2 regions of the Cytobacillus pseudoceanisediminis genome follow, and region 1 is predicted to be linked to the other one. Evidence: a T-box and tRNA genes for the amino acid it is inferred to sense, from the RefSeq annotation. Region 1 holds a T-box; the other holds one or more tRNA genes.
The links. The T-box of region 1 lies ahead of trpS (tryptophan--tRNA ligase). A T-box ahead of a tRNA ligase gene usually reads a tRNA of that ligase, here a tRNA-Trp.
Positions count from the first base shown of each region.

Region 2: it has a tRNA-Trp gene. The T-box ahead of trpS (tryptophan--tRNA ligase) is inferred to sense a tRNA for this amino acid. The anticodon was not compared.

Region 1 covers NZ_CP097349.1:2,624,099-2,627,940, reverse strand. The annotation lists gene M5V91_RS14075 (YjbA family protein) at 97-843, shown strand; gene trpS (tryptophan--tRNA ligase) at 876-1,865, opposite strand; T-box leader at 1,976-2,195, opposite strand; gene M5V91_RS14065 (peptide ABC transporter substrate-binding protein) at 2,810-3,842, shown strand, end outside.
Region 2 covers NZ_CP097349.1:3,665,071-3,668,912, reverse strand. The annotation lists rRNA gene M5V91_RS19900 (23S ribosomal RNA) at 1-335, shown strand, start outside; rRNA gene rrf (5S ribosomal RNA) at 539-655, shown strand; tRNA gene M5V91_RS19890 (tRNA-Glu) at 679-753, shown strand; tRNA gene M5V91_RS19885 (tRNA-Val) at 758-833, shown strand; tRNA gene M5V91_RS19880 (tRNA-Lys) at 1,008-1,083, shown strand; tRNA gene M5V91_RS19875 (tRNA-Leu) at 1,099-1,183, shown strand; tRNA gene M5V91_RS19870 (tRNA-Gly) at 1,190-1,264, shown strand; tRNA gene M5V91_RS19865 (tRNA-Arg) at 1,272-1,348, shown strand; tRNA gene M5V91_RS19860 (tRNA-Pro) at 1,354-1,430, shown strand; tRNA gene M5V91_RS19855 (tRNA-Ala) at 1,452-1,527, shown strand; tRNA gene M5V91_RS19850 (tRNA-Met) at 1,546-1,622, shown strand; tRNA gene M5V91_RS19845 (tRNA-Ser) at 1,646-1,738, shown strand; tRNA gene M5V91_RS19840 (tRNA-Met) at 1,924-1,997, shown strand; tRNA gene M5V91_RS19835 (tRNA-Asp) at 2,001-2,077, shown strand; tRNA gene M5V91_RS19830 (tRNA-Phe) at 2,103-2,178, shown strand; tRNA gene M5V91_RS19825 (tRNA-Tyr) at 2,201-2,283, shown strand; tRNA gene M5V91_RS19820 (tRNA-Trp) at 2,291-2,364, shown strand; tRNA gene M5V91_RS19815 (tRNA-His) at 2,376-2,451, shown strand; tRNA gene M5V91_RS19810 (tRNA-Gln) at 2,477-2,551, shown strand; tRNA gene M5V91_RS19805 (tRNA-Cys) at 2,559-2,632, shown strand; tRNA gene M5V91_RS19800 (tRNA-Gly) at 2,647-2,720, shown strand; tRNA gene M5V91_RS19795 (tRNA-Ile) at 2,727-2,803, shown strand; gene M5V91_RS19790 (cytochrome c oxidase subunit 2A) at 3,505-3,645, shown strand; gene M5V91_RS19785 (cytochrome c oxidase subunit II) at 3,657-3,842, shown strand, end outside.

The DNA.
Region 1 (3,842 bases):
TTACAAAAAATGGATTGCGAGTGCAATATAGGAATAAATTTACGGCCTACTGCCCATACTGAGTGACAAATAGTTTGTTGAAGTGGGGGTTGAAAAATGTTGTATCTTCATGATGTTTGGGTGAATTGGTTTGAAGGAGAGGAGAATGGATACAATGTATGCCATTTTCATGAATGGAGAAAAGATGATGGCGTAGAACTGCTTGATCAGGTTCCGCTGTTAAAGATTGACCCGGTTCTTTTTAATTATATTGAAAATGATCTTTCTGAGCTGCCACAACAACTGCTAGACGATATTTATCAAAAAGCTTACTTAAGGAAAAATCATGAACGCATTCAATTGGAGTATTGTTTTGTTGTTTCAGACGGGACAGGCATATTGGCAGTCGATACGATCGGCTACAATATCCCTATCAGAAAAAGCAGACTTATCCCGCGGCAGGAGCAGCTGGCATATGAAATGCTTGAAAATCAGGAAACGGCAGCCTATTCGTTTAATGATCAAACAGCATTAAAGGAATTTCATATCCTTTCTCCATCTCCGGATTTGATGGCAGGCCTGACGAGAAAAGAAAGACAGCTTAAACAGCTGCTGTTTATGGCGCTGGATCAGCTTCACTCTTCCAAAAATGATGCTGAGATCCGTTATTGGTATACGGAGTGGAGCCCGGAACGCTATTCGAAAATACAGTCAATGAACTTTGAAGAGGCATGGTATGAACTTTACGATGAAAGTAAATACGGCTGGTCAGGTAAACACGAGAAGTTTTGTGAAAATTTAATTAAAGGGCAGCCGTTTTTTGAGAAGATGTGGGAAATGGAGCATGGTCCAAAAGTGAATTAGAAAAAATAAAAAAACAGCCAAAAGGCTGTTTTTTATTTTCTCTTACGGCCGAGTCCCATGGCACTTTCCATTTTTTTAATCATTTTGTATGCAGCCTTATTCGCTTTTTCAGCTCCCTGATCAAGTACAAGATCAAGTTCTTCCGATTCCATTAGCGCATAATATTTATCCTGAATTGGCTTAATTGCTCCAACAACAACATCTGACAGGCCGGCTTTAAAATCTCCATATCCTTTGCCTTCGTATTCTTTTTCGATTTCCGCAACAGTTTTCCCTGTAAGAATTGAGTAAATGGAAAGGAGATTGGATACTCCAGGTTTGTTTTCCTTATCATACTTAACAATGCCTTCAGAATCTGTTACAGCACTTTTTATTTTCTTTTCAATTTGTTTTGGATCATCTAATAATGATATAAATGACTTTTTATTGGGATCAGACTTGCTCATTTTCTTTAATGGATCCTGAAGAGACATAACCCTAGCGCCTGCTTTGGCGATTCTTACATCAGGAATGGTGAAGATATCGTTGTATTTCTTATTGAATCTTTCTGCAAGATCGCGAGTTAATTCCAGGTGCTGCTTTTGATCCTCTCCAACCGGAACCAAGTCAGTATTGTATAGAAGGATATCGGCAGCCATCAAAGGGGGATAGGTCAGCAGTCCTGCAGATACGGCATCTTTACCTTCTGATTTGTCTTTGAATTGGGTCATGCGTTCGAGCTCACCGATGTAAGAAACACATTGCATCATCCATCCTGCCTGAGCATGGGCCGGAACTTCCGACTGAATGAATAGGGTGGATTTCTCAGGATCAATCCCAACAGCCAAATATAGTGCAGCAAGGCTTCGGATGTTTTTTCTTAATTCCAGTCTGTCCTGGGGTACTGTTATTGCGTGCTGGTCAACAATGCAAAAATAGCAATTGTAGTCATTCTGCAGTTCAACAAATTGTTTCATGGCACCGATGTAATTCCCAAGGGTAATTGTACCGCTGGGCTGGATGCCGGAAAATATAGTTTTCATGTTTTTCCTCCTTTAATCGGCTTAAAAGATCATGAATTGACAGGCGGTGAAGGGGAATTTTTGTGCTATAAGCATAAAAAAGCATAAAAAAGAACCATTCATCCCTTTAAAATAGGGACGAATGGTCCGCGTTGCCACCCTAATTACTCAAATACTGAGTCACTCTGCCCTATGCAGAATAATGCATAGGTCCCCGATAACGCAGGGAAGCGCCTGAAAAATTCAGAAGCTCAAAAGTCCATTCGATTTACCGGGCTGCCTGTTTGCACCTGCCACAGACTCTCTGTTAAACCCTAAGTAAATGTACTACTCTTTTTTCATTGCCGACAAGATAATTAATTTATATTTGTATTATATAATAAGTTAAACTATCCGGATACAAAAATCAAGTTAATAAAGGGAAAAATAAAAGTCAGCGATAGCCTCTATTTCAAGGCTGCATTTGACAATATATGGGTGATGATTCCTATTAAAATAGCAAAAAATCTTAAAAAGAAAAATTTTTTTAAATCTCAAAAATTCTTAATTTATAAGACTTTTTGACGAAAAATGTCATACTCGATTGGATTGCATGTACAAAGAGCCACTTGCAATAAGTTTTTAAACTATTTATAATAAACGTAACAAACATAATCTTTACGTTTTTGTTACATTTACAACAAAACTATATCACTCCAGATAGCGAGAGTATGGTGCATAATGAGTAAGTTTATAGCTTACATCTTATAGATTACTCCTTTTAATCTGAATTATCAGAATATAAGGATAATCTATCTTTAAGAGAATATAAACTTGCTTTTTTTGTTGCCTTCTAAATAGTCTGCAAATTTTTTAAATTGAATTAACAGACTATTTGAGCAATATATCTGGGGCGCACAGTTGTGTTTTTTGTGAAAGGCAAGCGTAAGGATATTGTTTGAGGAAATTTAATAGGGGGTTATACCGTGAACAAAAGATTATCGATCTTTTTTAGCATGCTGCTTGTGCTAAGCATGTTCCTTGCTGCATGTAACGGCGGCGGAGACAATGCTAACGGCGGCGAAAAAGGCGGAGACGACGGCGGAAAGTCTGATGTACCGCAGGAGTTAAGAGTAAACATCAACACTGAACCACCATCATTAAATCCAGGACTTGCAGAAGATTCGACTTCTGGAACTGTACTTCGTAACGTGTTAGAAGGTCTTACTCGCATCAATCAAGATGGTAAGCCTGAAAAAGCAATGGCAGAAGACATTAAAGTTTCTGAAGACGGAAAAACTTATACATTCACAATTCGCGATGCGAAATGGTCAAATGGCGATCCTGTAATCGCTCAAGACTTTGAATATGCTTGGAAATGGGCATTAGATCCTGCCAACAACTCAACTTATGCATACCAGCTTTACTACCTTGAAGGCGCTGAAGCATTCAACACAGGCAAAGGTGAAAAGGATGCAGTTGGTGTTAAAGCTATCGATGAGAAAACACTAGAAGTTAAATTAGTAAATCCAACGCCATATTTTGAAGAATTAACAGCTTTCTATACTTATCTGCCAGTCAACAGCAAAATTGCTGAAGCCAACCCAGATTGGGCAACTGACGCTGGTGAAAATTTCACTACTAACGGTCCTTTCCATTTAGTTGAATGGGCTCACAGTGACAAGATCGTTCTTGAAAAGAGCGAAACATACTGGGATGCTGAAACAGTTAAGCTGGACAGCATTGAAATGATCATGATCAATGATCCTAATACTGAATTATCAATGTTTGACAACGGTGAACTAGATTGGGCTGGAGCTCCAACAGGTGCCCTTCCAACTGACGCTATGCAGGCTCTTAAAGACGAAGGCCGCTTAGTTACTCAGCCAATCGCAGGTATTTACAATTACAAGTTTAATACAACTGTAGAACCATTTAATAATGTCAATATCCGTAAGGCTTTTGCACATGCTCTCAACCGTCAGGAGCTTATTGATAACATCCTTCAGGGTGAACAGC
Region 2 (3,842 bases), 1.0 Mb from region 1:
AAGCGGTACGCGAGCTGGGTTCAGAACGTCGTGAGACAGTTCGGTCCCTATCCGTCGTGGGCGCAGGAAATTTGAGAGGAGCTGTCCTTAGTACGAGAGGACCGGGATGGACGCACCGCTGGTGTACCAGTTGTCTTGCCAAAGGCATCGCTGGGTAGCTATGTGCGGAAGGGATAAGTGCTGAAAGCATCTAAGCATGAAGCCCCCTCGAGATGAGATTTCCCATAGCGTCAAGCTAGTAAGATCCCTGAAAGATGATCAGGTTGATAGGTCAGAGGTGGAAGCGTGGCGACATGTGGAGCTGACTGATACTAATCGATCGAGGACTTAACCAAAACGAAAAGCGGAGGCGACTGTTCAACTTCGAGAGACGTTGGAGAGCCGGCCATTCAAATCCTGGTTTTGGGATTTGGAGGGACGGATCGAAACGGCCGAGAAGTTAGGAGCCGAAGCTAGACAAGTCATTGGTGAATACTCGGCAAATGCTTCTTCATGCATTATCTAGTTTTGAGGGAACGAAGTTTCTTCAACCAAATAGTCCGGTGGCGATAGCGAGAAGGTCACACCCGTTCCCATACCGAACACGGAAGTTAAGCTTCTCAGCGCCGATGGTAGTTAGGGGCTGTCCCCTTGTGAGAGTAGGACGCTGCCGGGCACCCTAATTGGGTAATTATATATGGCCCCTTGGTCAAGCGGTTAAGACACCGCCCTTTCACGGCGGTAACACGGGTTCGAATCCCGTAGGGGTCACCATTTTGGAGGATTAGCTCAGCTGGGAGAGCATCTGCCTTACAAGCAGAGGGTCGGCGGTTCGATCCCGTCATCCTCCACCATAACTTTTGAAAAAGCTATTTGCTACTCTTAAGGTATGAGCCATTAGCTCAGTCGGTAGAGCAGATTGCAGCATCAGTGAGACTCTTCACCCGAATAGCAATCTGTGACAAAGCGGTTTAGCTTTGGAACATCTGACTGTACTTATCAGAATTTAGGAAGTCTCATAAAAGTATGAGCCATTAGCTCAGTCGGTAGAGCATCTGACTTTTAATCAGAGGGTCGAAGGTTCGAGTCCTTCATGGCTCACCATTTTAATTTCATATTGCGGGTGTGGCGGAATTGGCAGACGCACCAGACTTAGGATCTGGCGCCGCAAGGCGTGGGGGTTCGACTCCCTTCACCCGCACCATTTTAAGCGGAAGTAGTTCAGTGGTAGAACATCACCTTGCCAAGGTGGGGGTCGCGGGTTCGAATCCCGTCTTCCGCTCCATTATTTTGCGCCCGTAGCTCAATTGGATAGAGCGTTTGACTACGGATCAAAAGGTTAGGGGTTCGACTCCTCTCGGGCGCGCCATATTACGGGGAGTAGCTCAGCTTGGTAGAGCACTTGGTTTGGGACCAAGGGGTCGCAGGTTCGAATCCTGTCTTCCCGACCAGGGACACTTCTTTTATTACATGGGGCCTTAGCTCAGCTGGGAGAGCGCCTGCTTTGCACGCAGGAGGTCAGCGGTTCGATCCCGCTAGGCTCCACCATAAATATTTAGTCACATTGGCGGTGTAGCTCAGCTGGCTAGAGCGTACGGTTCATACCCGTGAGGTCGGGGGTTCGATCCCCTCCGCCGCTACCAATATGCTTATTTTGTATCATATCGGAGGAATACCCAAGTCCGGCTGAAGGGATCGGTCTTGAAAACCGACAGGCGGGTCAAACCGCGCAGGGGTTCGAATCCCCTTTCCTCCTCCATATTTTATATAATAATACTATCGCGGGGTGGAGCACGACCGAATAATCTTCGAAGGAATTACTTCAGCGCACCGATTGAGTTGCTGCTTGGATAATCTTTCTGAAATCGGGGCGGTACTTCATTGAATAAGCTGCGAGATGAAATGCTAGATGTGAGCATAGAATAATCACATTAATAATACTATCGCGGGGTGGAGCAGTCCGGTAGCTCGTCGGGCTCATAACCCGAAGGTCGCAGGTTCAAATCCTGCCCCCGCAATCTGGTCCGGTAGTTCAGTTGGTTAGAATGCCTGCCTGTCACGCAGGAGGTCGCGGGTTCGAGTCCCGTCCGGACCGCCATTTTTACAAAAAATAAATAATATGTGGCTCAGTAGCTCAGTCGGTAGAGCAAAGGACTGAAAATCCTTGTGTCGGCGGTTCGATTCCGTCCTGAGCCACCATTTCCTAAGTCTTATCAGACGTGGAGGGGTAGCGAAGTGGCTAAACGCGGCGGACTGTAAATCCGCTCCTTCGGGTTCGGCAGTTCGAATCTGCCCCCTCCACCATTTATATAGGGGTATAGTTTAATGGTAAAACGAAGGTCTCCAAAACCTTTGATGTGGGTTCGATTCCTGCTACCCCTGCCAGTAGGATAGTGGCGGTTGTGGCGAAGTGGTTAACGCATCGGATTGTGGCTCCGACACTCGTGGGTTCGATTCCCATCAATCGCCCCATTATTCTTTTTGACAGCAATATTATTGGGCTATAGCCAAGCGGTAAGGCACCGGACTTTGACTCCGTCACTCGCAGGTTCGAATCCTGCTAGCCCAGCCATTTTTAAGGCAGCATAGCCAAGTGGTAAGGCAGAGGTCTGCAAAACCTCCATCCCCGGTTCAAATCCGGGTGTTGCCTCCAAACCATAATCATATGCGGGTGTAGTTTAGTGGTAAAACCTCAGCCTTCCAAGCTGATGATGAGGGTTCGATTCCCTTCACCCGCTCCAACATATGGGCCTATAGCTCAGCTGGTTAGAGCGCACGCCTGATAAGCGTGAGGTCGATGGTTCGAGTCCATTTAGGCCCACCATTATACATACCATTTTCAAACTAATTCCAATAGGAGTTAGTTTTTTTGTATTGGAGAAATATAAAACGGTTATTGGACCGATTTATATTTCTGTGTTAAAATCCCATCCCTAGAGGTATTTGGTAATTATACTAATACATATGGAGTTTATCCATACCGTGATTTTTCACCTTTTCTCTACGAAATTCAATCTCTCGTTAGTTTAGTATCGGGCGCCTGATTTTCATTCTGTTTTATCTTCCAACTCTTTTCCTCTATTATTCAGTTCCTTAACTTTATCATCTGAAAATATTTCAAGAACGCTCCAGCTGTTAATGAAAAAGCCAAAATTACAAAACATCCAAAATAGCCCCCAGTTTTCCTTAAATTTTATTAACCTGCCGATTAGTTTAAGACGATAGTTTACATACTTCATCAAAATTCTAACTTAAAATTTCAAATCCTTATGTTCTTTACATTAATCTTTTAAAGCTTGAGATTCATTACAAATCAGGTGAATTAACTTTTTGTGAATTATTTGTGAATCGTTATGCTTGCCAGTACAGAATTCATTGGAAGAAAGCCTTGATATTACTGTGTTCTTGTTAGTATTTCAGCATTTTTGCCTGCGAAGATATATGAAAAAAGTGTGATTCATTTCACTTTTATGAAAACCCTTCTCAACTATGATGTAGGTAACAAAGCTAAGGAGCTGATGGAAGGTGGAAACGCGAAAAGTGGTCCAGAGCAGTTCAAAGGAACATAACTCTCTAAGGGGTACGTTCTTTTCAGTTACAGTTGTGGGGCTTGGGATCTTTGTTACTTATTTAATTGTGTATGGCCTGTACATGGCCAGATTATAGGGGGATATAAAATGATGCATCGGTCGGAGAAGGTATGGCTGATATTAAGCTTTGGAATGATTATTGGATTCATGCTGATTACGGGCTATCAGACATTCGCCCTGGAGATGGGGCCGCCAAGCTATGGAGAGCGAATTGATCCTCAAAAAGTGGATGAAACAGCGCCGTTCGATAATCCTGGGATTAAGAAGATAGGC